DNA from 2 places in the Candidatus Arthromitus sp. SFB-rat-Yit genome. Region 2 is predicted to be linked to the other one. Evidence: predicted binding sites of a transcription regulator. Region 2 holds the regulator's gene; the other holds the start of a gene.
What was found. Region 2 encodes HrcA, which represses chaperone genes, less so after heat shock. Its sites were predicted from a motif close to TGTTAGCACTCNNNNNNNNNGAGTGCTAACA; they were not measured.
Positions count from the first base shown of each region.

Region 1 (15,812 bases), 500 kb from region 2:
ACATAGTACGTTATATAATCTATAAAAGCAAATATATAAATCACTAAAAATAAATAATAATATTTTAAATATGTATAAATCATTATAAAACTGAATTTATCTAAAATTTTAAATAAAATTATAGTATTAAATATTATAAATAATACACTGCAAATACAAATTCTAAATAATAATATTTTATCTTTAAAAATACCTCTATATATTACAAATATAGAAGCATTCTTATCTTTTAATCCAAAAATTTTATAATCTAAATTACCTATAATTTTTAGAATTAAAAAATTTAACATCGCACTCATTACAGTGCTCAACAATATGTAAATATATATTCCTAATTTCATATTACACTCTGTTATCAATTGCTCTAGATATAGTACTTTTATTAACTAAATTATTATTTGCTATATCTTTAATATCTTTTAATGTCATGGAATCAGTCACCCATTTAGGCCAATTATTTAAATACTTATATTGTTCATTAATTTGACGAAGTTCAGACATTGTAATATTGTCTGAAATTGCCTCAATTTCTCCTTCCATGAATCTATTTAAATTGTGCATATCAGTAGCATTAACTATAGCGCTTGCATCACTTACCTTAGACATCTCTTTAGACCTTTCATATGTAGAAAATAGATTAGGTCCTATCAAAAGTACTATTATAATTATGATAACAAATGATACCATGACCTCTATAATACTAAATCCATTCTTTTTTCTATTTTTAAATTTCATTTTGTTTACCCCCTATTTAAATATCCATAATATTTAAATATTTTCAACAAAATACATTTATTATTCAATTTTATGTAGACATCTTTAGTCATTTTTTTCTAATATTTCTTTTAACAACTCCAATTTATCAACATAATAAACGCAAAGTTCCAAAATATCTTTTATTATTTCTTCCTTGAGTCCAAATACCTCTTTTATTTTTGAAAATTCTCCAGACATAGATTGCATAATACTTTTCAATTCTTGTAATTTATCTCTAACTAACTCTATTTGAGTATATTTTTTATAACTCGTTTGCTTTAAAGAAGCTAACATATTAAAAGTTTTTTCTGAAGATTCCTTTATTACATTTACATCCGATATATTTTGCATCATCTCATAAGAAATTTCTTCTGTTTCATTAGTTATTTCATCTATAGTTTTATTTATATGTTCCGATGCTTTCTTAGTTTCTTCAGCTAATTTTCTTACCTCGTCAGCAACAACAGCAAATCCTTTACCAGCTTCACCTGCTCTAGCAGCTTCAATAGATGCATTAAGTGCTAAAAGATTAGTTTGACTTGAAATTTTATTTATAACCTCTGTAAATTTATTTATCTCAGTTATCTTATTGTTCAAACTTCCAAATACCCTACTAATATTTGAAAAATTCTGAATTAATTTATCAACATTAGATATCAAAAATACAATTTTGTCTTCACCTTCTGATACTAATATTTCTTCATCTTTTATAATTTTAAAAATATCAGATATTGTTTGATTTAAATTTCTATAATCATCTACTCTATCTATTGCCTTCTTTTCTAATGTATCAAACATATTATTCTGAGAATTAGCATATTTTAAAATTTTATCTGCTTTCTCATTAAACTCTACATTCTTTGTATCAATATTTAATAAAGTTTTCCTAACATCTTCAAAATAATTTTTATTTTCATTAATATGATTGTTATTTAACTTCTCATCATTATTCTCTTCTTTATCACTTTTATTAATTACTTCCTTATCGTGCTCTACTTTCTTCTTATTACCATTTTTTTTCAAAATTTTCTTAAACAATAATCTCTCTCCTCTAAACAAATCATATAAATTAATACTATTAATTTGTGTCATATTAAAATTTTTATTACAAACAAAAAAGAAAAGGTTTGGATAAATCCAAACCTTTTTAATACATACCATCCATTCCCATTCCTGGAGCTTGTGGTACTTGTTTATCTTTTTCAGGAATCTCAACAACAGCAGCTTCTGTTGTTAAAAATGTAGCTGCAACTGATGCCGCATTTTGAAGAGCTGTCCTTGTAACTTTAGCTGGGTCAACTATTCCATTTTCAACCATATTTATATACTTTCCATTTAAAGCATCGTATCCGATTCCTTCTTCACTTTGCTTAACTTTATCAATTATTACAGAACCTTCAACTCCAGCATTGAACGCGATTTGTCTGATTGGCTCTTCTAAAGATCTTAAAATTATATTAATTCCTACTTGCTCATCATGTATTTCAGAAGTTAATCCACATATCTTTCTAAGTACATGAACATATGCAGTACCGCCACCTGATACAATTCCTTCTTCTACAGCCGCTTTAGTGGCTGCTAAAGCATCTTCTATTCTCAATTTTTTCTCTTTGAGTTCAGTTTCAGTAGCTGCTCCAACTTTTACTACAGCAACCCCACCTGAAAGTTTTGCAAGTCTTTCTTGAAGCTTCTCTTTATCAAATTCTGAAGTTGTATCTTCAATTTGCCTCTTAATCTGAGAAACTCTACTATCTATTTCTTCCTTATTACCTTTACCATCAACAATTGTAGTGTTCTCTTTAGTTATTTTAACACTCTCTGCTCTTCCTAACATATCTATTGTTGTTTCTTTTATATCATATCCTAACTCTTCAGATATAACTTGTGCACCAGTTAATATAGCAATATCTTTAAGCATCTCTTTTCTTCTATCACCAAATCCTGGAGCTTTAACACCAACACATGTAAATGTTCCTCTTAATCTATTTACAACTAAAGTAGCTAACGCCTCTCCTTCTATATCCTCTGCTATTATTAAAAGTTTCTTCCCTTGTTGTACAATTTGCTCAAGAATAGGAAGTATTTCTTGAATATTAGAAATCTTCTTATCTGTTATTAAAATATATGGGTCTTCCAATGATGCTTCCATTTTTTCTGCATCAGTAACCATATATGGACTTATATATCCTCTTTCAAATTGCATACCTTCAACAACTTCAAGGCTAGTTTCCATATTCTTAGACTCTTCAACTGTTATAACACCTTCATTTCCTACCTTCTCCATAGCATCAGCTATAAGCTCTCCAACACCTGAATCACCAGCAGAAATTGACGCAACTCTTGATATGTCTTGCTTACCATTTACATTTTTAGATAGTTTTTTGATTTCTTCAACTGCCTTATCTACAGCCAATTTTATACCATTTCTTATAAGTATTGGATTAGCACCTGATGTTACATTTTTAAGTCCTTCTCTTATTATAGCTTGAGCTAAAACAGTTGCAGTAGTTGTTCCATCTCCAGCAACATCATTCGTTTTAGTTGCAACTTCTTTAACTAATTGAGCTCCCATATTCTCAAATGGATCCTCAAGTTCAATTTCTCTTGCTATTGTCACCCCATCATTTGTTATTAAAGGAGATCCAAATTTCTTATCTAAAACAACATTTCTACCTTTTGGTCCAAGTGTAACTTTTACAGTATCAGCTAGTATATCTACACCATTTTGCATAGATCTTCTAGCTTCAGCACTAAATAAAATAGTTTTTGCCATTATAAATTACCTCCAAAAATTTATTCAACAACAGCCAATATATCCTCTTGTTTAACTATTATATATTCTTCTTTATCAACTTTAACTTCAGTCCCTGAATACTTGGAAATCAAAACTTTATCTCCAACTTTAACTTCCATTTTTATCTCTTTACCATCTGTTGTAAATCCTCCTGATCCAACAGCTATAACTTCTGCTTCCTGCGGCTTTTCCTTAGCACTTCCTGCTAAAACTATTCCTGATTTTGTTTTCTCTTCAGCTTCTAATCTCTTAAGAACAACTCTATCCGCAAGTGGTCTTATATTCATAAAATACAACCTCCTATTATAAACATAATCAATTAGCACTCATTTACCAAGTGTGCTAAAGTATGATATTAATATAATTAAATAAATCAAAAATTACAAATTAATTTAAATACCAAAATTAGTTATTTTTTTAAAATTATTACATATTTTCAATATTTTACTCAAGTTTTATACTATTTTAAATATAATTAATAAAATTATAAATCTAAAAATATATTTTACTATTTTTTATTAACTATTTCCTCATTTATATTATTTATAAATTCATCTAATTTTAAAATACCTATATCTCCATTAACTCTATCTCTGACAGATACGCCTCCAGATTCTTGCTCTTTTTCCCCAACTATTAATAAATACGGAATCTTCTCCATCCTTGCTTCCCTTATTTTATATCCTATTTTTTCATACCTGTAATCACATCCAACTCTAATTCCAAAATTCTTGAGTTTATCTGTAACTTCCTTTGCATAATCATTAAATTTTTCAGATATTGGTAATACCTTAACTTGAGTTGGGCTCAACCAAGCTGGAAGAGCTCCTGCATATTTTTCAATAAGCATAGCAATTGTTCTCTCATAACATCCTATGGAACTTCTATGTATTATCATTGGATGTTTTTTCTTGCCATCTGAATCTATGTAAAACATTCCAAATCTCTCTGCTAAGCTAAAATCTATCTGAATTGTTATTATTGTATCTTCCTTACCATGAACATTCTTAAATTGTATATCAAGCTTCGGTCCATAAAATGCCGCTTCTCCTTCTTGTTCTTTATAGTTTAAATTCAAATTATCAAGTATTTGCTTCATATTACGCTGAGTTTCTTCCCATACCTCTTCCTCGCCTATATACTTATCTTTATTTTTACTATCCCATTTTGAAAATCTATAGCTAACATCTTCACTAATACCAAGGCATTCCATTATATATTTTACTAAATCTACAGCTGCTCTAAATTCATCCTCAAGCTGATCATTTGTGCAGACTATATGTCCATCTGATAAAGTAAATTGTCTAACACGTATAAGTCCATGCATTTCTCCGGATGACTCATTTCTACTAAGAACTGCAGTTTCACCATATCTTATAGGAAGATCCCTATAACTTTTAGGAGATGCTTTATATATCATAAATTGAAATGGACAAGTCATTGGTCTTAAAGCAAACACTTCTGTATCTTTTTCTTCATCTCCCAAAATAAACATTCCATCTCTATAATGATCCCAATGTCCAGATATTTTATATAAATCACTCTTAGCAAATGTAGGAGTCCTTGTGAGAACATACCCTCTCTTCTCCTCCTCATCTTCAACAAATCTTTGAAGAATTTGCATAAGTTTTGCCCCTTTAGGCATAAGAAGTGGTAATCCTTGACCTATAAATTCATTTGTAGTAAAAAATTCAAGTTCTCTTCCTATTTTGTTATGATCTCTCCTCTTCGCATCCTCAAGTTTTTCTAAATACTCCGTCAACATACTAGCTTTAGGAAATGATATACCATAAACACGAGTAAGCATTTTATTTTTTTCATTCCCTCTCCAATAAGCTCCAGTAGAACTTAATAGCTTAATTGCTTTAATATGTTTTGTAGATAATAAATGAGGTCCTGAACATAAATCCTCAAACTCACCTTGTCTATAGAAAGAAATTTCACAATCAGAGCTTATATCATTTATAAGTTCAACTTTATAAGTTTCATTACATTTACTCATCTTGTCAATTGCTTCATCCTTATTTAAAACAAACCTATCGATCGATAAACCTTCCTTAACTATCTTTTTCATTTCTTCTTCGATTTTATTTAAATCCTCTTGCGTGAAAGGAGTATCTATATCAAAATCATAGTAAAATCCATTATCAATACTAGGTCCTATCGCAATTTTTACATTAGTAAACAATCTTTTAACTGCTTGTGCTAATACATGACTTGTTGTATGCCAAAATGCTTGCTTCCCATTTTCATCATTAAATGTTAATATATTCAAACTACAATTTCTTTCAATTATATATCTCAAATCTACAATTTTCCCGTCAACTTCAGCACATGTGGCAGCATTTGCTAATCCATTACTAATAGATCTTGCAAAATCAATTACACTTATAGGAGTATCTATTTCTTTCTTGGATCCATCCTTAAGAATAATTTCTATCATAAACTAACACCTCTATATTACTTAATTTTTTGTTCCTTAGATAATACGTAATCTACCCCAAAAGTGTCGATCTCTATCTTATCAATAACTGGTTTATTTTTGGGAGTATCACCAAACACTTCCTCATCTCCAATATTTAAAATAATATCTATTCCATCAATAACTTTTCCAAATGCTGCATAACTTCCATCTAAATGCGGAGCATTACCTAGCATTATAAAAAATTGACTTCCTCCAGAATTCGGATCATTCGCCCTTGCCATAGACAAGACTCCAAGTTCATGCTTTATATTATTTTCAACTCCATTTATCTTAAATTCACCTTTTATTGAGTAACCTGGTCCTCCTATTCCTGATCCTAATGGACATCCTCCTTGAATTACAAACCCTTTTATAATTCTGTGAAAAGTTAAACCGGTATAATATCCATTATTTACTAGATCTATAAAGTTTGTAACCGTAATTGGTGCAACTTCTGGGTATAATTCAAATTTAACTTCCCCAAAATTTTTTATTTTAATAACTCCAACAGGATTTTTGTTCATACTATAAACCTCCATATTACTTTTTATATAAATTTTTAATCAAAAATATAAAATACAAAATTAAAATTAAAGCTGATATAAATAATATGCTTTTATCCTTTTTAAACATAGAAAAAATCAATAATCCAAAATTCAATATTAAAAAGGAAACATAAGCTATGAATCTGCTCTTATTTTTTTTAAAAGTAAACCTTTTAAACACTTAAAAATTATCCTCTCAATAAATTAAATAATTTCATGGTAACACAAACTAATATCATGGTAAATATAAAATTCAATAAATATTTACCATAAAAAATAATTTTTTATAAAAAAATACTAAAACTATACTTAATACATAAATCCTCAAGGAGATATTAAAATGAAAAATTTTAAAATTATTTTTAAATTTCTAAGCATATTATTGCTTTCCATATTTACAATCTCAAATTTAACACTTATTAAAACTTACCCCTATTCACAAAATAAATTAACATTTGGAAAAGTTGCAATAAAACATATTTCCCATTTATCTAAAACTCCTCGCATAAGCGGAACAAAATCAATAATAAACGCCCAAAAATATATCAAGAATGAATTTCAAAAATATGGTTATGAAGTTCAAGAACAAGTTTTTAGTTGGCCTCTTATTGATTCAAAAAATACAACATCAAAAAATATCATCGCTTTTAAAAAAGGTATAAACAATAGCCAAATAATCATAGGTGCTCATTACGACTCCACTTCATCAAATGGAGCTGATGATAACGCATCAGGTGTATCTGTGCTTCTAGAGCTAGCACAAAAATTAAATAACATAACATTACCTTACAGCATAAAATTTATAGCATTTGATGCAGAAGAATTAGGTTTATTTGGCTCTAGATATTATGTTAAAAACATGAATAATGATGAAAAACTAAATACTCTCTTGTACATAAATATTGACAGCATATTAACTGGAGATAATCTTTACATATATGGAAATAACGGAAATAAGGGATGGTTTAGAGATGAAATTCTTAAGACTTCAAAAAATGAAAACATAGATATAAAAACTAGTCCTGAATTAATATCAAGTGACATTAATAAGATCTCAATTTTAGAAGGTGATTGTTATGATTATAGTGATCATGTTTACTTTAAATATGAAGGAATACCTTTTGCATATTTTGAATCTACAAGTTGGGACGATATAAATCTAAATACTGGATATCCTAGATATAGAAATAAAGAATTCGGAATGGTTATTCATTCATCCAAAGATAATTTAAAATATATATTAAATAACATTGAAAAAAAATCAATAACTAATTTATCAAACTGCATCTCTTTACTATACAAATCACTTTTAAACACTAATAAACAATTGGTTATAACAACTGACACAAATGATCAATCAATTTTAAAAAATATAAGATACGATCTCTATCAAAATAATAAATTAATCAAAAGTTTATATCATAACGCGTCGAACAAAATAGAAATATGTGATCTTCCAAAAGGAAGATATAAGTTAAAACAAATCAATAACACAAATTTAGACCTGAAATGTTCACTTGATAATAAATATTTCAACCTAAGTGAACAAGGTACAATGTATTTATTCTATGAAAATTTTAAAAATAATCCTAAATTAAAAGATTATGATGGTATGTTAATACAAATATACGGTGATACATTCGATGATCCTCAAACTTCTGTAGATGAATTGTATAAAGAATTTATCAAAATAAAAAAATTATCCCCAAAAGTTATCTACAATAAAGAATTTTCATTAGAAGAAATTAAATCAGTTATTAAGGAATATAATAAAAATAATTTTCAAAATAATGATGAATCCGTACAAACATTTGCAAACTTATCAATCAAAAATAATTTTTTAGATACGCACAAAAACTCAATAACAAAATTTCTAACATCAATCCTTCTTACAATATTTTGCTCAAATATTTATAAAACACAAAAAGCAAGTTACTATTAAAAGTTAACTTGCTTTTTTAAATTCAATAAATACTCTATCTAAAAATAAATTTAGAGTACTTATATTATTCATTAATTCTTTTGCACACTTTGTCATATTTTCAGAATAACTCCAGTCAAATAATATGATTTTACTCTTGCTTAATAATGCTACAATAATCATACTTTTTAATTTATCCATATAAGTCAAAAAATAAAAATCTAACTTAATCGTTTTAAAACCTAAAACACTACAGTAATTTTCAAAAATAGAATTATTATAAATGTCAACATCTAAATCAATATTTAATATATCATATATATTTTCCACTATATTTAAATAAGGCTTCATATTAAACCCACTTATTACATAGACAGAATCCTTATTAAAGTAATCTAAAATAAGTTTAAATAACCTATTTTTTACAGTACAATCATGAAATAAAATGCTATTATGAGATCCATCAGTAAAACAAATTTCTTTCAATAAATAATCTTCCAAAAAGTCATTTCCAAAAACTTCTATAACTTTTTTCATTAATATCCCTTTCATAAAGCATACTTGTAAACATTTTGTTATTTATAATTTAATTTATTTTAATTTATTTTACAAGTTTATATATGATATTTAATAATTTATTTAAATCCTACTGTTTCTAGAAAATATCTATCCAAATAATTCAATGCTTCAGCGTAGAATTTTTCATTTGTGATTTTATATTTAGATTTATATGTACTTAAAGTTCTATATGTAATCATCGGCTCAATTTTACCAATATAATCAGGCATTGCTATACTTCCAATCAAAAATGGCTTATACTTGTCGGCATATATAATGCTAAATCCTAATATCCCATCATAATTTCCAATATCTCCATTTTTATATTCATAACATATAAGTTTTCGTTTATCTCTTACACTCATGCACTCTATTCTATTTCTTAAATTTTGAATTCCTGTCATTATATAATTTCTTCTATGAAATATGTACTCACTTGAAAATGCTTGTGCATTGTTTTCAATTTTTTCTATCTCTCTTTCTAAGAATAATAATCGATCGTTAATTTGATCATAAAACTCTTCAAAATTCTTTTCAAAATTCTTACTTAATAAACCTTTTGCTCTATTTTCATAAACAATACTATCTAAAAAATACCTCGGAGAATTTTTATGTAAATCAAAAAATTCCTCATTAGAATTTAGTACCATTACATCACTTTTCTCTGCAGATATTTGATTAGTAGACACTTTATTAAAAGTTGAACAGGCTATGCTGTTTAAAAATATTGCTATTCCTAAAAAAACATTAGTGAATATCAACCATATCCCCTCCATCCATATATCAAGATTATTTTCTCCATTTAAAATTTAAAAATTCACACAAACATATAATAATATTTATTTAAAAACAAAAAGAAGGGGTGCATTAAAATGCACTCCCTTTAAATTAAAATCCTTTTATTATCTTTTCTTATAGTTATTTTTAACTCATCTAAGTGTTCAAGAAGTAATACAGAATATTTCCTGTTAGAATTTAAAAGTTCCTTAACTAAATTAAGATCAATAAATCCATTTCTCTTTATAAAATTAATTATCTCATCTTTTGCGAATATAAAATCTTCATTCAAAAGATACATCTGCAAATTAATTTTATATAAAATTCCTATCTCCTCTAAATAATGATGTATTTCCATAAAATCTCTACAATTGAATTTATTTTCCAAATCCTTAATTTTAGGTGGTATAAATTTATTACTCTTATATTCATCGATAATCCCATTAATTATTTTATTTTCATCATTCGATAATTCTATTTTAAAATTACTAAGAGAAATATACTTTAATGTCATATTTATATATCCCATATTTTCAAAATAATTGAGCATAAGTAGATAAATCTTAGATTTTATTCCCTTAAAATTTAACTTTTCTCTTAATTCTTCTTTTAAAAAACCAATTCTAAATTTATTTTCAGAATGATATTTAGTAAGTATCTCCTCAATTTTAGAATAAATCTTATTTAAATTATTTTTATGAATAAAATATTTACTATTACCATCAAAAAAACAAACCAGTACACCTTTATCAATTAATCTATCAAGTTTTGGCAAAATTTCATCTTCTATTAATAAATGATTTTTACAAATATAATTAAGATCAATTATATAATTCCTATCCTTCTCAATTAATAAGGACAAATAATCTTCGCTTACTTCTTTCTCTTTTAACTTAACTTCCTCTAAATATTTTTCATTATTACCATTAACCCTTTTTGATAATGCACTTATAACATAACCCCCACCGATAGTTACCATAGGAGAATACATCCTAATTACATATCTATCGTGTTTTAAACATAAAACTGGTTTCTCTAAACGAATCTGAACATAAGCCTCTGAATTTTTTACAATCTCATGTTTATCTAAAATATACATCCTTCCAATAACTTCACTAGTTCCATGAAGAAAACGTATCCTCTGACCATTTATTATATTTTTATCTAAATTCTTAACTGAATAAAATTTACAGTCTATAATATAACTTAAGTCAAATGTTGGATTTGTAGATACAACATATCCTCTCTTTATTTCCTTCTTAACACTAGATAAATTTATCGCACACCTTTGTCCAGAAAATGCCTCTTTTTTATTTTCCTCATAAACTTGAATATTTCGCACCTTACATTCAATTCCTAATGGATATATAAATAAACTATCATTTAAACATACTTTCCCAGATATTACAGTTCCTGTAATAACAGTACCAAATCCACTTACACTAAAGCACCTATCAATTGACATTCTAAATATTCCATGAGATCTTTTATAATCGTCATATCTCATCAATCTCTCTATCTCATTTATAAGCTCATCATACCCATGTCCACTCTTAGATGAAAATCCTATTATGGTAGAATTTTTTAAAAAAGTTCCCTTTAATTCATTTTCTATATCATTTTTTATAAAGTCATACCATTCATCATCAACTAAATCTCTCTTAGTTAGTACAACTATTCCTTTATTAACATTCAAAATATTTAAAATATCTATATGTTCCCTAGTTTGAGGTTTTACCCCTTCATCACAAGCAATAACCAAAAGAACTATATCAATCCCAACTGAACCTGCTATCATATTTTTAATGAATTTTTCATGACCTGGAACATCTATAACACCAACTCTACTACCACATGGTAGATCAAAAAAAGCAAATCCCAAATTTATAGATATCCCTCTTCTTTTCTCTTCTTCTAATGAATCAGTATCAATGTTAGTTAAATATTTTATAAGCGATGTCTTACCATGATCAATATGCCCAGCCGTTCCCAATATAATATTTTTCAATCCTTCAACACCTCAGTTTAACAAATGCATTATAAATTTCATCAAACTCAAATTCTTCTATAGTCCGAACATCAAGCTTAACAAACCCATCTTCAACTCTAACTATAATTGGAATAATATTATATCTAAGTCTTTTCTCAACTTCATACGCAGACATAAATTTATGCTTTACCATCAAAACATAAGTTTTTATCTTTTCTTTCGGCATAGACCCCCCACCTATAATAGAAAATCCTTCACCAACTTCTATATTAAATCCATCTATTCCATTAAGTTTATTAAATAGTTTCAAAGCATTTTTTTTTAAGAATTCAAATTTATATGTAATCATTCTAAGTGTCGGTATATTTTTAACTGCAAATTTTTCATCTAAATAACACCTAAAAGTAGATTCCAATGAAGCAAGAATAAATTTATCAACCCTCAAAGCTCTTAACAAATGATTCTTTTTCATCTTATCAATCAAATGTTTTCTCCCAACAATAATTCCTGCTTGAGGTCCACCAAGCATTTTGTCCCCACTAAAAGTAACAATATCCGCACCATCACATAAAGATTTTTGAACCAAACTCTCCTCAGACTTAATTCCATATTTAGACAAATCTATTATAGATCCACTTCCAATATCTTCAATTATTATTTTATTATACCTTTCCTTAAGAGTGCTCAACTCTTTAATACTTACCTTTTTCTCAAAACCCTCAATATAATAATTAGAAGTGTGAACCTTAAGAAATGCACTTGTATTATCATTTATTTCATTTTCATAATCAAACAAATGAGTTCTATTAGTGCAACCTACCTCTTTTAATATAGCTCCACTAAACTTCATAACATTAGGTATTCTAAAAGATCCTCCAATCTCAACGAGTTCACCTCTTGAAACAATAACCTCCGTATTCTTACATAAAGTATCTAATACAAGCATTATAGCAGCCGCATTATTATTCACAACAATAGCTGATTCACACCCAAGAACCTTGCATATTATTTCTTCAATATGAGAATATCTATTTCCCCTTGTTCCTTCTTCTAGATTATACTCTAAATTTGAATAATTTTCTGCAACCTCAATCATATGATTAATTCCATCTTTACATATTTTACTTCTTCCAAGATTTGTATGTATAATTACTCCAGTTGCATTAATAACTCTTCTAATACTATACCTAAATTCCTTATACAGCTCATATTCAAATGTCTGTGATATTGTTTTAATACTCACATCGAGTTGATTCCCAAATTTAATCATTTTTCTATATGTACTTAAAATATTTCTAAGTATATTTAATATAGCTTCCCTTGGATATAAGTCAAGTGCTTCCTTAACATTATCTAATCTTAATAATTCATCAATCTTAGGAATTTTCTTATATAAATCGTTCAATAACACATCATTCCTTTTATCTTACATATAAAAATTTATCTTTAAACTCTCTAACCTCACCAATAACTTTATAAAACACATGTTTCTCTTCTAAATTTTTCTTAAATTTATCTAAATCTTCCGCTTCGATTGAAAATAATAATCCCCCAGAAGTTTGAGGTTCAAACAGTATATTTTCAAGCCAATCTTCGCAGTCGCAAAAAACATCATTAACTAAATATTTCTTATTTGTATATGTACCCCCTGGAATAATCCCATCTTTAACATATTCAATAGAACTTTCAATAATTGGAATACTATTTTTATCTAAATATAACGAAACTTTAGATGCAGATGCCATTTCATATCCATGACCCAAAAGAGAAAATCCTGTTATATCAGTACAAGCATTTATTCTCAATCCAATAGAAGCCTCATACGCATATTTATTTAAAATAATCATTGATTCTACAGCATCATTGTAACCTTTCTGAGAGCAAACCTCTTTTTTTATCGCTTTAATAAGTGCTCCAACTCCAAGCTTTTTAGTTAAAACAAGTTTGTCCCCAGGTTTCGCACCATAGTTTTTATAAATACGATCTGGAAGTACCTTACCAATGATAGAAAGACCATATTTGGGCTCATTATCCTGAATCGAATGACCTCCAGTTACAATAGCACCTGCTTCTTTTACCTTATCTGCACCGCCCCTTAAAATCTCATATAAAATTTCGATAGGAAGAGATTTAGGAAAACCAACAATATTTAAACAAAGTACAGGAACACCACCCATAGCATAAACATCACTTAACGCATTAGCAGCAGCAATTTGCCCAAAAATATATGGATCATCAACTATTGGAGTAAAAAAATCCAAAGTCGATATAATTCCCAAATTATCATCAAACTTATATACAGCTGCATCATCACTACTTTCAAATCCAACTATTAAATTTTTATCATCAAAAACTGGTAATTTATTTAAAATATTCGAAAGAACCCCCGGTTCTATTTTAGCACCTCATCCAGAAGTTTGACTAAGTTGTGTGAGTTTATATTTTTCATACATCCTAAAAATCCCTCCTCTAAACATTAGTGAATTAAATTATAACATACTTTAAATATTATTTTAAACAGCTATTTTATCCTTAAATTTTTCAAAAGTCTTACTCCCAATACGAGGTATATTTTTTATATCTTCAACCGATTTAAATTCACCATTTTCTTCCCTATACTCTATAATCGAATCTGCCAAAACATCCCCAATTCCATTTAAACTCTTAAGTTCTTCTTTTGATGCAGTATTAATGTTAATAATGGATGATACTACATCTTTTTTATTTTCTACACCTATCGTTTCTGTATTCAATTTGTTATTTAACAAATCACCATTGTGCAAATTTGAAATATCATCTATAGATTGTACAACAATACACTCTCCATTTTTAATTTCACGTGCTTGATTAATGTTATCAAGGCTTCCTTTATCTGTTATACCACCTGCTATTGAAATCAAATCGTAAACAATACTTCCCTCTTCCATTTTATAAACATCTGGTTTTAAGACCTCGCCTTTCACTTCAACAAAAATACTCTTCTTAATATACTCATCATTTTCTACATATAAACTTGCCTCAATACTATCTCCATCTCCACTATCTCCATCTCCACCATCTTGTTTTTCATCTTCATGAATAAATTCATTTAAAGAAACAACTTCTTTATGTGCATTTTCAGATGATTTATTATAAATAATAAATACAGATAAAAATACAATACCTACTATCACCATAGATAAAATTTTAATTAAATTATCCTTTTTTAACATACCATACCCCAATAAAATAATTTTTAATATTAATTCCATTTTTTAATATTATTTAAACAAAAAATACTAAACTTTTTACAAAATATATAATTGTAATAATTTATAATTTAAATTTAATTTGCAAATAATAAAGAATGCTTTTAATTTTTATTCTGGAGGATTAAATGAAAACATTATGTAAGTTGATTTTTATATCACTATTATTAAATTTTGTATCATTACCAATAGAATCAAAATCTTTAATAGATACAAACATAATAATAAATAGTAAATCTGCAATACTTATGACACATCAAACATCTAATGTAATATACGAAAAAAATGCATACGATAAATTTTATCCCGCATCAACAACAAAAATTTTGACTGCAATAGTTGTATTAGAAACCCTCGACTTAAATGAAAGAGTTAGAGTTTCCAAAAAAGCTTCAAACATAAACGGTACTAAAGTTGGACTATATCAAGATGGTTTATACACAGTTGAGGATTTATTATATGGATTACTATTGAATTCAGGAAATGATTGTGCAATAGCTTTAGCTGAACATACATGCGGATCTGAAGAAAATTTCTCAAAGTTAATGAATAAAAAAGCTAAACTTATAGGGGCAAATCATTCAAATTTTGTAAATGCAAGCGGTTTACATAACGACAAACATTACACATGTGCATATGATTTAAGCAAAATTTTATCTTATGCTATTAAAAACAAAAAATTTATAGAAATATCTACTTCAAAATCACACGATATACTTGGAATAAATGGAGATTCCTTTAACATATACAACCAAAACC
Region 1 covers NC_016012.1:404,915-420,726, reverse strand. The annotation lists gene RATSFB_RS02000 (peptidase) at 1-299, opposite strand, end outside; gene RATSFB_RS01995 (prepilin-type N-terminal cleavage/methylation domain-containing protein) at 343-735, opposite strand; gene RATSFB_RS07535 (methyl-accepting chemotaxis protein) at 820-1,794, opposite strand; gene groL (chaperonin GroEL) at 1,904-3,529, opposite strand; gene groES (co-chaperone GroES) at 3,550-3,837, opposite strand; gene thrS (threonine--tRNA ligase) at 4,059-5,993, opposite strand; gene RATSFB_RS01970 (peptidylprolyl isomerase) at 6,011-6,538, opposite strand; gene RATSFB_RS01960 (M28 family metallopeptidase) at 6,900-8,501, shown strand; gene RATSFB_RS01955 (hypothetical protein) at 8,505-9,017, opposite strand; gene RATSFB_RS01950 (hypothetical protein) at 9,116-9,799, opposite strand; gene selB (selenocysteine-specific translation elongation factor) at 9,922-11,823, opposite strand; gene selA (L-seryl-tRNA(Sec) selenium transferase) at 11,828-13,216, opposite strand; gene selD (selenide, water dikinase SelD) at 13,227-14,258, opposite strand; gene RATSFB_RS01930 (ComEA family DNA-binding protein) at 14,319-15,017, opposite strand; gene RATSFB_RS01925 (D-alanyl-D-alanine carboxypeptidase family protein) at 15,182-15,812, shown strand, end outside.
Region 1: groES (co-chaperone GroES) is a predicted target of HrcA. The motif match lies at 3,868-3,898, and genes of this name have one in related genera.

Region 2 (15,812 bases):
TTACTTACTAATGATTTAACCTCATCAAAAACTTTACGTGGCTCTTTACTACAAACTCCCCCACGTGCAAACGGAATTATACAATATGTACAAAACTTATTACAACCATCTTGAATTTTTATAAATGCTCTATGTTTATCCTTTAAAGTTTTTATACTTCTATCTTCGAATGTTATATTTCTCAAAATATTATCATCAACTTTTATAACCTGATTCCTAGTTTCCAAAAACAATCGTATGTAATACGCTAATTGGCTCTTAAACCTATTGCCCAAAATAATATTTACATCTTTTATATTGGATACTTCATCTTTAGAAACCTGCGGATAACAACCAACCATGGCAATAATCGCATTTGGATTAATTTTTTTACATTTAGCTATAAACTGTCTTGATTTTTTATCGCTTGTATTGGTAACTGTACAAGTATTAATACAATACACATCTGCAAATTCATCATAAGAAACAACTTCAAAATTATCTTCTTTCAATGCAGAAATCATAATTTCTGTATCATAAATATTAACTCTACAACCTAGTGTAGAAATTGCAACTTTCATTTCTTATTCCTCTTAAATTTCAATTTATCTATCACCAAATTCATATTTTAATATAGATGAAATAAATACCGTGGCTGTTTCTGTCCTTAATATATTCTGACCCAAACCAACAGATATACCACCTAAACTTCTTACAAAATCAACTTCACATTCTTCAAAACCACCTTCAGGTCCTATAAATACACAAACATTTTTAATCTCATCCATATCAAAACTACTTATAACCTCTTTTAAATTAAATTCTTCTTTTTCATATGGAATCAATATCAAATCAAACTTTTTTATTTCATCCTGATCTACATCTATAAGCTTAATTGGAAATTTTATTGTTGGAATTGTAGAAATTCCACACTGCTTGCAAGCTTCTTTAGAAATTTTATTTAATCTATCCCATTTAAACTTACTTATATCGATTTTAGCATTAACCCTATTGGTTACTATAGGCACTATTTCCTGAATACCGATTTCTGTGAGTTTCTGTACAATGAATTCAAGCTTATCAAATTTGGGATATCCCTGGAATATTGTTATATTAACTCTGCTTTTATTTGTAATATCTATTCTATTTAATAATTTTACCTTACAAATTTTCGAACTCGTATCTACTATCTCTGCTTCAAAACTTTGATCATTAAAATTGCTTATTATAAACCTATCACCAAGCTTCAATCGCAGCACTTTCAAAATATGTTTTGCTTCCTGTTGATCAATCGATAAAATTTCATTACCTTCTGTAAATTCAAAATCTGTAAAAAATTTACGCATTTTTAAATACCCCACCTATAGATTATACCATATTACCTTTGATTTTTACAGCAAAAGCACACCAACCATTTTCCATAATTTCATCTATAATTTCCATATTATATTTATCTAAATTATTTTTAATGAGGTTAACCTTATCTTCAATTATACCTGATATAATAAAAACCCCGTCTTTATCCATTACTTTTGTAACATCCGGTATCAAATCACAAATTATTTCTGCAATAATATTTGCAACTACAATATTCCCCTTCTCACTCATGTTATCTAAAAGATTTCCCTCAATCACTTCAATATTTGAAATATCATTTAACTTAACATTGTAATTTGCAGCACTAACAGAAACTTTATCTAAATCAATCGCAACAACTTTGCGTGCATTTAATTTAGCTGCCAAGATTCCAAGAATACCAGATCCAGTACCAACATCATAAACAAAATAACCATCTTTCATATATTTACACATCATTTGGATACACAGCTTAGTCGTTTCATGAGTACCAGTTCCAAAAGCCATACCTGGATCTATATTTATCAAAATTTCATTATCTAATTTTTCATAATTTTCCCACTCAGGTTTAATAACAACTTTATTATCAATTTTAAAAGTATGATAATATTTTTTCCAATTATTAGCCCAATCTTCCTCAATAACTTCTTGAGTTTCAAAAGAGAACTCTATGTTTTCATATTGAATCATCGATTTTATAATATTTAAAAATTCAGCAACATTTTCTCTCTCACTTATGTAATATTTAACTGTACAAATTTCTTTTCCATCTACAAGGATCTCATCTTCATTAAAATAAGTATCCAAATTCAAACTATTTTCTTCATATAAATATCTTGGATCTTCAACATACAATTCAAATCTTCCAAGCTTATAAAAAATATTCTCAATCTTTTCTAGATTCTGTATATTAACTTTAATTTTAATTTCCAAATAACTGTTATCCATTATTTCCTCCAACACAAAACATTATTTTTAAAATTATAACACCTAAATTAAATAAATTTCCATTACATAAATAAAACTTTGAAATATAAACTGTGGTATAATTAAAGTGTAAATAATTTTGGGAGATATATGATGTATGACATTTATACGGCTGTGATACAAACTGGTCTTAATAAAGACCGAAAAATCCTAAACCTTAATGATGAAGTAATTTTACTTAAAGAACCTGAAAACATTTATGATACGGAAGCTATAATCTGCGTTGTTCCTGCATTCGGAAAAATAGGATATGTTATAAACAATTTTAAAACTTTACCTAAAGGATGTTTTAGCAGTGGTAGAATATATGACATATTTAAAATTGGAATTTTTGCAGAAGTAAAATTTATAATAAATGATATTTCTATATTAAAATTGAATTTAGAAAGCAGAAACGTTTTAAATGATATTTACAAATCATCTTCTCTATCAAATTTAATATAAAAATAATTAGAGCCACTTTTTTAGTTAGACTTAAAAGTGGCTTTGATATCTTAAACAACTAAAATATTATTACTTTTTAATTCCACAGGATAATCTGGATTAAACTCTATACTTTTTTCACCAATATGTATAGTTTTGAACTTTATATTATTAAGATCCTTCCTGAATTCAATAAATTTTTTCTTGAACAATTCAATATTTTTAACCTCAAACTTCCTCTTTTCTTTATTGATTTTCATATTTCTTATGAATCTACCTATTTTTTTATCAAGCTTCCTTATATATTTAGAAAGTTGCTTTTCTACACTCAAAACGCTATTTTTTATCAACTCATTAACATTTTTAAATATTTCTTCTTTAATATTTTCAAAGGCTTCCTTAATTTTACCTAAAAAATTATCTTTAAACTCTGTAATATCAACAGAATAAATAATCTTCTCTCTTATCCGTGTACTTTTCAATTTTTTTATGTAAAAATATAGTAAACCTATACCCGCTCCGAAAGTTGCCCCTATAGCTGTTTCTAATACGGAAAGATTTTTCCCAAGTATTCCACCAACAGCACTTCCCGCAACACTTGTAGCTGCCATTCCTAAACTAAAAGTTGAAGTGTTAAATTCATCACATTCTTTAACTTTACTTTGGGTTTCCATTATATTTAATTCATTAAAATCAATATTACTCATACAAATATCATCAAAATTATAAATTTGAAATTTGAATTTTATGTGTTCATTCACATATTTATTGAACTCATCTCCAATTTTCCTAAAAGCTTCATTTAAATTTTTATTTATCTCTATCTGAGTATTAAAAAATTCATTATAAATATGATCATTTACTTTATTTAAAGTAACATTCAAACTTTCCTTAATGTTGTTTTCTATTACATTAATCTTATATAACAAATCATCTTTGTTATCAAATTCCAAAATATTTTTCACAGGCAACATTTCATTCACAATATTATCTAAATATTGCGACATTTCATCAAGTTTATCATTAATACTATCTTTTAAGATATTAAGAGAAATTTTAGGTATATTGATAACTTCAATAAATTCTTTTTTCAAATTATGTAATCTACGTTTAACATTTTCAATTTTAGCAAAGGAAATATTATATTTATTGTTTATTAAAGCTATATCGTTATCAATACTATTTATTATATCATTATTAAGCTCAATAATTTTTTCAATTCCAACTTCCAAACTCTCCTCAGCAAAAGTTGAAAATATACAATTCAAAATTTCATCTTCTACTATTTCAATTCTACTTTCTTTCAATAATTTATCACAATACTCATGTGGTTCAAGTTTAAATTGTCTAAGACATCCATTTATCTCTATACTTTCTGTATACTTTGATCCATAAAATTTGTCAATCTCATCTAAAATTTCCTTTGATGCGAAATTATTTTTAACAATTCTAGCTAAAAGTGCCTGTCTTGCAGAAATGTAATTAATATTCGGATTTTTAATTGCAGGTATATATTCCATAATCATATTTCTAGCTTTTTCAATACAATCGTCTATACTTTCATCCTTACTATTAAGTAAATCGATCTTGTTGATAATAAAAAATATCTTATTTTTATCACGTTCTATTAACTTTTCATTACTAGAAATTAATTTCAAAATTTTACCGTTTATATCTGACATGAAATTTTGATAATCCAACACAATAATAAGAGCATCAGAATCTCTAAGTTCCTTAAAAGAAATTTTCTTAACATGCTCAGTATTAAAATTGCTTGTGGAAATTTCATCCAATCCCGGAGTATCTAATAATATAAATTTCTTTATTACGTCCCCGTACTTAGAACCCTCTATACCGCTTATAGGTGTATGTACCAAATACTTTTCTATATTAAAATGGGTGTTATTTTTTCTAACATTTTTTATGTCATTATGAAACATTTGCTCCAAACTAAATCCCTTATTGGATATTATATTTTCAGAGCTACCGTCCTTAAATTGTTTTTTTACATAATTACAACATTCGTTTGAATGAAAAATTTCTATAGATGAAACTGTACATGGTGCATTTTGATTTGGAAGCAAATCTCTCCCAATAAAAGCATTTAACATTGTAGATTTACCAGATTTTATAGCTCCAACAACAGCGACTTTAAAAGTTTTTTGTGTTAAAATATATTTTATATTGTTTAGTGAAGTGCCAAACTCATCATTATCAATTAATTCTTTGTTAGAACTTAACTCTAAACTAATATCATCAATTAAAGAAATAGCCTTCTGATATTTATCAATATACAAAACTAATTTCACCTCAAAAATGGAATATTTTTACAATTATTATAATATATTTAATCCATTTTTAAAATATATTTTTTATTTTTATTTGGAGGATACTATGAAACCATTAGCTGATAAAGTTAGACCTGAAAAAATTGAAGATTTTGTTGGCCAACCACACTTAATAGGAAAAAATAAAATTATAAGCAGCATTATCAAATCAAAAAAAATACCAAACATGATAATGTATGGTCCACCTGGAACTGGTAAAACTTCTCTAGCGAACATTCTCTCTAAACATTGTAATAAATCATTTTATAAAATAAATGGCACAATGACAAACACCGATGAAATAAAACAAATAGTAAATAATGCTTGTAGCATTTCAGATCATAACGGTATTATTTTATTTATAGATGAAATTCATTTCCTTTCAAAAAAACAACAACAAATTATTTTAAAATTCATTGAAAATGGATACGTAAACTTAATAGGAAGTACTACTGAAAATATTAATTTTTCAATTGTTGATTCAATCATTAGTAGATGTATTCTAATTAAATTCGAACCATTAACTAACTTTGATATCGAAAATAAATTAATAAATGTTATTAATGAAAATTTTAAAAATTATGATTTCAGGAAGGATAGTATAGAATACATCTCATATATCTCTAATGGCGATCTCAGAAAAGCACTAAATATTTTAGAATTATGCCTAATTACATTTGAACCAAACACAACCATAACTACAAATGAAATAGAATCACTCTCCCAATCTCCAATAAATCTAAGTATTAAAAATCAAGACAACCTCTATAACAGTTTAAGCTATCTCCAAAAATCAATAAGAGGATCAGATCCAGACGCATCACTAATAGCTCTATCCCTATTAATAAATTCTGGGGATTTAAATTCCATCTGTAGAAGATTACTCGTAATAGCATCAGAAGATATAGGTTTGGCATATCCCCAAGCCATATCTATTGTTAAATCATGTGTTGACTCTGCACTAATGCTTGGATTTCCTGAAGCAAGAATACCTCTTTCACAAGCAACAATACTATTAGCTACATCACCAAAATCGAACACATCATATTTGGCTATAAACAAAGCTCTAGAGGATATACAAAGAAAACAAATAGAAATTCCAACGCATTTATGTTCAAATTACTCAAATAATAAAATAAATATCAAATCAGAATACATATATCCCCATAATTATCCTAATAATTACGTCAAACAAGAATATATTCCAACCAACCTTAAAGGAAGAGTCTATTATAAATATGGTAATAATAAGTTTGAACAATCAATTAAAGATTTTTGGCAAAAAATAAAATAAGTAGCCTAATAGGCTACTTATTAAAATGAGAAAAATTTCTTAAAACCCTTCTTCTTATTCTCTTGTTTCTTCTCAGAAAAATACTCTTTATTCCCTGCATAAGTTTCCTTAAGCATTTCAACTGCTTGTCGTTGACTCTCGTTATGAATACTAGGTATATCTACTATTATATTAACATGATGTTCTCCTCTAAAGTTTGAATTAACCTTATGAACACCCTTACCTTTTAAAACTTGAACAGTCCCTGACTGAGTTCCTTCCTTAATATTAATCTTATATTCACCATCTAGTGTTTCAATAACACTCTCACCACCAAGTATAGCAAGCCAAATAGGTATATGATGATCAGTAAAAACATCATTTCCCTTACGTTTAAACTTATTGCTATTCATTACATTTATCGTAATATATAAATCTCCAGAAGGTGCTCCAAGATCTCCTACTTCTCCCTCACCTCTCATAGAAATTACTTGACCAGTATCGATTCCCCTGGGTATATCAATAGTTATCTTTTTCTCAGCATTAACTTTTCCATTACCTCTACAATTAACGCACGGATTCAAATTTATCTTACCCGCACCAGAACATTTTGAACAAGTAGTCATAGATACCATACTTCCAAATGGAGTATTCCTTTGAACTTTTATTTGTCCACTTCCATGACACTTATCACATGTAGTTTTATCAGTTCCTGCCTTACTTCCTGTTCCGGAACACACACCACATCTATCTTTACGCTTTATAAATATATCTTTAGTGCATCCAAAAACCGCTTCATCAAAAGTTAATGTTAATCTATATTCTAAGTCTTCTCCAGGCTTAGGCCCCCTCTTAGTTTTGCCTCCACCAAATCCTCCAGTGAAAAAACTAGAGAATATATCTCCTAAATCAAAATCCATATCAAATCCTTCGAATCCACCACTTGAAGAAGATCCATAGCTAGCTCCTTTTGTATAGGCATCATGTCCTACCCTATCATAACTAGCTCTTTTATTGGCATCACTTAAAACTTGATATGCTTCATTTATTTCTTTAAATTTCTTTTCGGCTTCAGCATTACCCTTATTTCTATCTGGATGATACTTTATGGCTTGCTTTTTAAAAGCACTCTTTATTTCTGAATCTGAAGCATTACTATTAACTCCTAAAATTTCATAGTAATTCTTATTAGACATAAATCACCTCAATTTATTGACCAAAATTATAACAACAAAATATAATTATTAATTATTATCTTCTACCTTATAGTCTTTAGCTTCATATGTTTGTTGATTTTCAGAATTTTCTGTTCCTGCAGCATTTGGATCTTGCTGATACATTTTACTTGATAACGCATAAAATGCCTGAGTTAATTCTTCCTGATTCTTTTTAATCAATTCTAAATCTTCGCCTTTTAAAGCATCTTTCAATAAATTTAATTTTGATTCTATATCTGTCTTTTCTTCATCGCTTATTTTTTCACTTAATTCTTTTAATGAATTTTCAATCTGATAAACAGAACTTTCAGCGTTATTCCTAACTTCTATTGATTCCTTACGTTTTTTATCTTCTTCAGCATACTTTTCTGCTTCTTTAACTGCTTTATCAATTTCATCATCACTTAAGTTAGTAGTAGCAGTTATTGTTATATCTGCTTTCTTACCTGACGCTTTATCCATAGCACTTACTTTAACGATACCATTTGCATCAATATCATAAGTAACTTCTATTTGTGGAACCCCTCTTGGTGCTGGTGGTATTCCAGCTAGAGTAAACCTTCCTAAGGTTTTATTATCTGCAGCCATCTGTCTTTCACCTTGAACAATGTGTATTTCAACTGATGTTTGATTATCTGCAGCAGTAGAGAAAACCTGACTCTTTGTTATAGGTATCGTAGTATTCCTTTCAATAATAACTGTAGACACTCCTCCTAAAGTCTCAATTCCCAAACTAAGAGGTGTAACATCTAATAATAACAAATTAGAATTCTCATAATCACCAGCTAATATTCCCCCTTGTATAGCTGCTCCAACAGCTACACATTCGTCAGGATTAACCCCTTTTGACGGTTCTTTACCTGTAAAATTTTTTACGGCATCTTGTATAGCTGGAATTCTAGTAGATCCTCCAACTAAAACAACCTTATTTATATCACTAATTTGTAATCCAGCATCTTGTAATGCTTTCTTCATTGGCTCTAAAGTTCTATTTACAAGATCTAAAGTTATTTCATTAAATTTAGATCTTGATAATTGTAAATCAATATGTTTAGGTCCTGAAGAATCAGCTGTTATAAATGGTAAATTTATATTAGTTTGTTGCGAAGATGAAAGCTCAATCTTTGCTTTTTCAGCAGCCTCTTTTAATCTTTGAAGTGCCATTTTATCATTTCTTAGATCTATACCATTATTAGACTTAAAATCTTCTGCTATAAAATCCATTATTTTTTGGTCGAAATCATCACCACCTAAAAATGTATCTCCATTAGTTGCAAGGACTTCGAATACTCCATCACCTAACTCTAATATAGATACATCAAATGTACCTCCACCTAAATCATATACCAATATTTTTTCTTGAGTTGAAGTTTTATCAATACCATAAGCAAGAGAAGCTGCAGTTGGTTCATTTATAATACGCAACACTTCTAAACCAGCTATTTTACCAGCATCCTTTGTTGCCTGTCTTTGACTATCATTAAAATAAGCTGGAACCGTTATAACTGCTTGAGTAACTTTTTCACCTAAATATGCTTCAGCATCTAATTTAATTTTTTGGAGAATCATTGAAGATATTTCCTGTGGTGAATATTTCTTACCATCTATATCAACTTTATAATCTGTCCCCATATGCCTTTTAATAGATATAATTGTTTTATCAGGATTTGTAATTGCTTGTCGTTTAGCAACCTGACCTACTAATCTTTCTCCTCCATTTTGAAATGAAACTACTGATGGTGTAGTTCTACCTCCTTCAGAGTTAGGAATTACAACTGGTTCTCCACCTTCCATTACGGCAACACATGAATTAGTTGTTCCTAAATCAATACCTATAACCTTTCCCATAATAAACCTCCAAATTAAATTTATTTTTTATTTGTTAATTGGCAACTTTAACCATACTATGTCTTATAATTTTATCATTTATCATATATCCTTTTTGCAATACTTCTACTATAGTATTTTTTTCTAAATTTTCATCATTTACATGAATCACAGCTTCATGAATATTTGGATCAAATCCAGATTCACAACTTATTTCTTTAACATTCATCTTATCTAAAACATTGTTAAATAATTTAATTACCATACTAATTCCTTGTTTAAATGAATCCATATCATAACTGGAAGAATTGGCTCTTTCCAAATTATCTAATATAGGTAAAACCTCAAATATTACATCTGCACAAGAATTATTATATATTTCACTCTTTTCTCTTACACTTCTCTTTCTAAAATTATCATACTCTGCACTAATTCTCAACATCTTATCTTTTAAAGAATCTATCTGTGATTTCAACTCTTCATTTTCTTTTTCTAATTCTTGAATTTTATCTACAATATTGTTCTGAGATTCGTCCTCTAAATTTTGTTTTAAATCTTCTTCTACATTCTTTTCTTCTACATTTTCTTCAGAAGTTACATTATTTTCATCCGTCATGTTTAATAACACCTCCATAATATTAGATTTTTAATCAATATTCCTATTTATAAAATCTATTAAAAATTTAGTTATTGTCACTATCTTAGCATAATCCATTCTGGTAAGTCCTATTATGCCTATAGTTCCTAATATTTTCCCATTCCTTACACAATTACCTAAAACAACACTATAATTTTTAGCCTCTTCTACACTATTTTCTTCTCCAATCTTAATCTGAATATTATCAATACAATCACAGCTAAGTAAATCATTAAATCTATTAATATTATTGAAAAAAAACACTAAATCCTTAACTTTATCAATACTATTAAATTCTGGATAACTTAAAACATTGTCAATACCTTCAAAATAATAACTTGCCTCTGTATCATGCATAAATAAATTGTGTAAAATCATTCTTAATTGATCGAATATATTTCTATCTAAATTCAGACATTTTATAGACTCATACACCAATTCAAAATCAATATCTTCAAATTTATACGAAATACAATGATCATTAATTATTTTATTAATCAAAGTAATAGTTTCATAATCCATAGGTCTATTTAATTTAATGATATTACTTTTTATAATACCTTCATTGGTTATAATAACAGTCAATAAATTGTAGGTATTTATTTTTATAAATTCAATTGATTTTATAGAATTTTCAATTACTGGTGGTATTTTTAATACACAAGCCAAATTTGTCAATCTAGAAATGAGAGATAATTTAGATTTTAAAACATTTTCAAGATCAAATAAATCTAAATTTAATAAATTATCTTCAATATACTTTTTTTCCTCATTGGTAATTTTTTTGGGTTTCATTAATTTATCTACATATAATCTATATCCTTTATTTGATGGTTTCCTACCAGAAGAAACATGAACTTGTTCTAAAAATCCCAATTCTTCTAAGTCAGACATTTCATTTCTAATTGTTGCTGAACTTATTCCTAAATCGTATTTCTTTAGTAACGTTCTGGATCCTACTGGCTCACCTGTACATATAAAATCCTGGATTATCGAATATAGTATTTTGGTTTTTCTCTCATTCATAATAATTAACCTCTCTTTATTAGCACTCTATTTATTAAAGTGCTAATGGCTTGAAAATAAAATAACATTTTAAAATCAATTTGTCAATTTTTTTATTATAATTTATTTTGTATAAAATCTTTTAAAATTAAATTCATTAACATCAACCCATCATTTGTTATAAAAATCCTGCCATCCTTCACATTTATTAATCCATTTTTTTTATATTTTTCAATGACTTTTTCAAATCTAGAAACAAAATCTATATTAAATCTACTATAAAAATCCTCTATTGATATACCTCTTATTTTCCTTAGACCTACCATTATATATTCTTCAATATTATCAATAAAAGAATTATCATGAATATTTTTATAAATAATTTTATTATCTTGTTTAAGTGCTCTTATATATTTATTCAAATCTTTTATATTTTCAATTCGCTTATTTTTGTAAAAGGAATGAGATGAAACACCTATACCTATGTAATCATCAAAATTCCAATATATTAAATTATGTAAACAAGGTTTGTTATTTCTACAATAGTTTGAAATCTCATAATGTTCAAATCCATTTGATTCCAAAAAATATTTGGTGTAATTATACATATCTATTTGAATATTTTCATCCAATTCAGTAAACTCACCTTTTTTATACATATTATAAAATTTGGTATTATTTTCTAATATTAAATTGTAAGCAGAAATATGGGATAAATCATATTCTACTAACTTTTGTAATGTAACTTTATAAACATCTAAATTTTCATTAGGTATCCCATATATAATATCTGCATTTATATTTTTAAAACCAATATTTTGTGCATAATTTATACTTTTTTCAAAATCATCAAACGAATGAGTTCTACCAATAAAATTTAAAGTAGATGAATTTGCACTCTGTAATCCTATACTAAGTCTATTTACTCCATAATATTTCATAATATTGAGTTTATTATATGTTAATGTTCCAGGGTTACATTCAATTGTAAATTCCAGAACCTTCGTTAAGTCACATATGCTACTTATACCTTTTAATAATATTTCTAACTGTTTATCATTAAGATAGCTTGGAGTTCCTCCACCAATAAATATGGTGTCGAATTTTTCATGTTTATATAAATCTAGCTCTAACAATAGTGCATCTATATAATCATTAATTAAATATTCATTTTTAATATAAGATGTAAAATCACAATAATAACATTTACTAGCACAAAAAGGTATATGGATATAAAGACCAATCATACTAATCTACCTTTAAAACAGATATAAATGCTTCTTGTGGTATTTCAACTGCCCCCACTTGCCGCATCCTCTTTTTACCTTCTTTTTGCTTTTCAAGTAACTTCTTCTTTCTAGTTATGTCCCCACCATAACACTTAGATAATACATCTTTTCTAACTGCCTTAACTGTTTCTCTTGCAATTATTTTAGCTCCAATAGCTGCCTGTATAGGTATTTCAAACAATTGCCTAGGTATGATAGTTTTTAATTTATCCACAATCGCTTTACCTCTTTGATATGCTTTCTCCTGTGGAACTATCATAGATAAGGCATCAACTGCATTTCCATTTAATAAAATATCTAATTTAACCAACTTAGTTTTTTGATATCCACTTAATTCGTAATCAAATGAGGCATATCCTTTGGTTTTAGATTTTAAGGTATCAAAAAAATCGTAAATTATTTCATTTAATGGTATTACGTACTTTAAAATTACTCTCGATGTATCTAAATACTGCATATCAATAAAATTAGCACGTCTTCCTTGACATAATTCCATAACCCCTCCAACAAACTCTGAAGGTGTTATTATAGTAGCATTAACCACAGGTTCTTCTGTAGATTCAATTTCTGTAGTTTTAGGCATATTATATGGATTTGTAATCTCAATAACACCGCCTGAGGTCTTATTAACTTTATAAATAACAGACGGAGCTGTTATTATTATGTCTAAATTAAATTCACGTTCCAATCTTTCTTGTATTATTTCCATATGTAATAAACCTAAAAATCCACATCTAAATCCAAAGCCCAATGCCAACGATGTTTCGGGTTCAAAGATCAATGCCGCATCATTTAATTGCAATTTCTCTAAAGCTTCTTTGAGTTCATCATACTTATCTCCAACTATAGGATATATACCACTAAAAACTGTAGGTATTGCAGATTTATATCCCTCCAATGGCTCACTAGCTGGATTTTTAATTGACGTTATAGTATCTCCAACTCTAGCATCTTTTACATTTTTTATAGCTGCTGCTACATATCCAACTTCTCCAGCTTGCAAAATATTTACTGACTTATAACTCGGTGTAAAAACGCCTACCTCTGTAACCTCATATTCTTTATTAGAAAACATGAATTTAATCTTCATTTGAGGTTTTATGTATCCTTCTTTCACTCTTATATAACAAATTACACCTCTATATGAATCGTATACAGAGTCAAAAACAAGTGCTTTTAATGGATTATTCACATCCCCTTTAGGTTTAGGTATTTTTCTAACTATAGCCTCTAAAACATCACCTATATTCAATCCTGTTTTAGCAGATATAGCAGGAGCATCTTGTGCTTCTATTCCTATAATATCCTCTATTTCTTCTCTTACTTCTTCAGTTCTCTGACTGGGTAAATCAACTTTATTTAAAACCGGCACAACTTCAAGTCCCGAATCAGATGCTAAATAACAGTTTGCCAGAGTTTGTGCTTGAATTCCTTGACTAGCATCAATAACAAGTATAGCACCTTCACAAGCAGCTAAACTTCTAGAAACTTCATAATTGAAATCAACATGCCCAGGGGTATCTATTAAATTTAATATATATTCTTCATTATCAATAGGACTAGTGTATATAAGCCTCACAGCTTGAGATTTAATTGTTATACCTCTTTCTTTTTCTAATTCCATATTATCCAATACTTGAGATTCCATCTCCCTTTTAGTCAAAGTACCAGTAATCTCTATTAGTCTATCTGCTAAAGTCGATTTGCCATGATCTATATGTGCTATAATACAAAAATTACGTATATTATCTTGTTTTTTATTGTTCATCCAAAAATCACCTACAAATTAATTAAATATACATTAATATAGATTATAAAATATAATTTTAAAAATTAATACTACCTAATTTTGTGCATTGTTCATCTTTTCCATGGAAATTTTATACTGAAAATCTTATTTTCTCCATTAATTCTTAAAATCACATCGTATCCATAGCTTTCTTTATAAATACTTATCAATGTTTTATCATCAAAAGTTGATATGCTTAAATCATTATTGCTATTATCTTGAACTTCTCTAACGTTATTTACAATTCCTGTAGACGAGTATACAACATTGATTTTTACAAAACCCACAGTAAAAACACATATAAACAACAAAATTCCAAAAATATATTTAAATTTTTTTTCCTTAAAAAACAAAATAACACCACCTAAATAGTTTTATTTAAATGATGTCATTTTTTATATTTCTTATTCCATTTTTTTACAATTATTGTGCTAAATATTCTCCTATAACATTTGAGAGTAATTTTGCTGAATTTATAGCTTCTTCCATGGTATTAAGTTGAGCGCCCATCTCAATCAAGGCTAACTTAGAAGACTTGGTTTGATTAAATGCGTTACTTCCACTTTCATAATGAAAAACGCTCCTTGCAAACCCTGGATATAAATCATTTGCTAAACTTGTTAAATCCATAGCAAGTTCCTCATTGTCTAAATAATTAGGATTGTTATGAGCAACAACAAACATTATTTTTGCAACATTTTTTCCTTCTATATTTGCAGTAACTAGATTTTTATTTTCTAAAGAATCTCTATGCAAGTCCAATATCAAATCAAAATCCTCAATCTCAGATAAATATTTATCTAATGTTTCTGCTGATCTCTTATAACTTTCTAAATAACTCGTGTTATGTATAGTTTTGTCATGTATAACTTTAATATTATAATTTTTCTCTAATTCAGTTTTAAGAACATCTCCTACACCTACAATATTATATTGTTCATAAAATGAATCATTTTGAGCTGGTTTAAATGCTTCTGTTGTATGTGTATGATATATAAGTATTCTCTTCTGAGTATTGTTTAAGTTAACAATCCCATTTGTAGTTTTATCATCCGAATTTAAGTTTTGAGATGAATTATTGTACATATTAGATGATAATTCCATTTCATTAATATCAGATGATTTTAAAATATTTATCTCTTTTTCAATTATAGAAATTGGATTCATTAAATCAATTCCTAAAATATTTTTTATGTCTCTAATAAAGGCTTCCTTAGAATTTTCAAAATATTCACCATCCACAAAAGCCATATAATTATTTTTTAGTATCGAGCTATAAGCATAATTAAAATTTCCCGATATATTGAAATATGTTATGTAGGTTTTCAATATTATCCACAAAATAATAATAGAAACTACAGTAACAATTCCTATTATTTTAAAATCTCTTAAGTTAATCTTATATTTTTTCGTCAATTGCATCTAATTAACCCTCCCATATAAAAAATATATGAAAGGGATAATATTTTATTATATTTTTTCTATTTTTTTATTTTAAATCTATAAATTTATTTAACTTGTCCATATCTAAATTAGGATGTAGTGCAATATTTATACCCATTGCAATCATCTTGGACATTGATTCTATTACTGAATCTACATCTTTAGGTGCAACTATCATCTCACCCATAGATATAGACAATGTTTTACGTATCATATCCATCCTTTGTCTTTCTCCCAATAAATTTTTTTCTATATAACTC
Region 2 covers NC_016012.1:902,068-917,879, forward strand. The annotation lists gene mtaB (tRNA (N(6)-L-threonylcarbamoyladenosine(37)-C(2))-methylthiotransferase MtaB) at 1-560, opposite strand, end outside; gene RATSFB_RS04235 (RsmE family RNA methyltransferase) at 585-1,325, opposite strand; gene prmA (50S ribosomal protein L11 methyltransferase) at 1,348-2,283, opposite strand; gene RATSFB_RS04245 (hypothetical protein) at 2,416-2,766, shown strand; gene RATSFB_RS04250 (dynamin family protein) at 2,817-5,042, opposite strand; gene RATSFB_RS04255 (replication-associated recombination protein A) at 5,140-6,366, shown strand; gene dnaJ (molecular chaperone DnaJ) at 6,387-7,541, opposite strand; gene dnaK (molecular chaperone DnaK) at 7,590-9,410, opposite strand; gene grpE (nucleotide exchange factor GrpE) at 9,445-10,023, opposite strand; gene hrcA (heat-inducible transcriptional repressor HrcA) at 10,036-11,052, opposite strand; gene hemW (radical SAM family heme chaperone HemW) at 11,148-12,278, opposite strand; gene lepA (translation elongation factor 4) at 12,280-14,088, opposite strand; gene RATSFB_RS04290 (hypothetical protein) at 14,181-14,462, opposite strand; gene RATSFB_RS04295 (stage II sporulation protein P) at 14,533-15,531, opposite strand; gene gpr (GPR endopeptidase) at 15,599-15,812, opposite strand, start outside.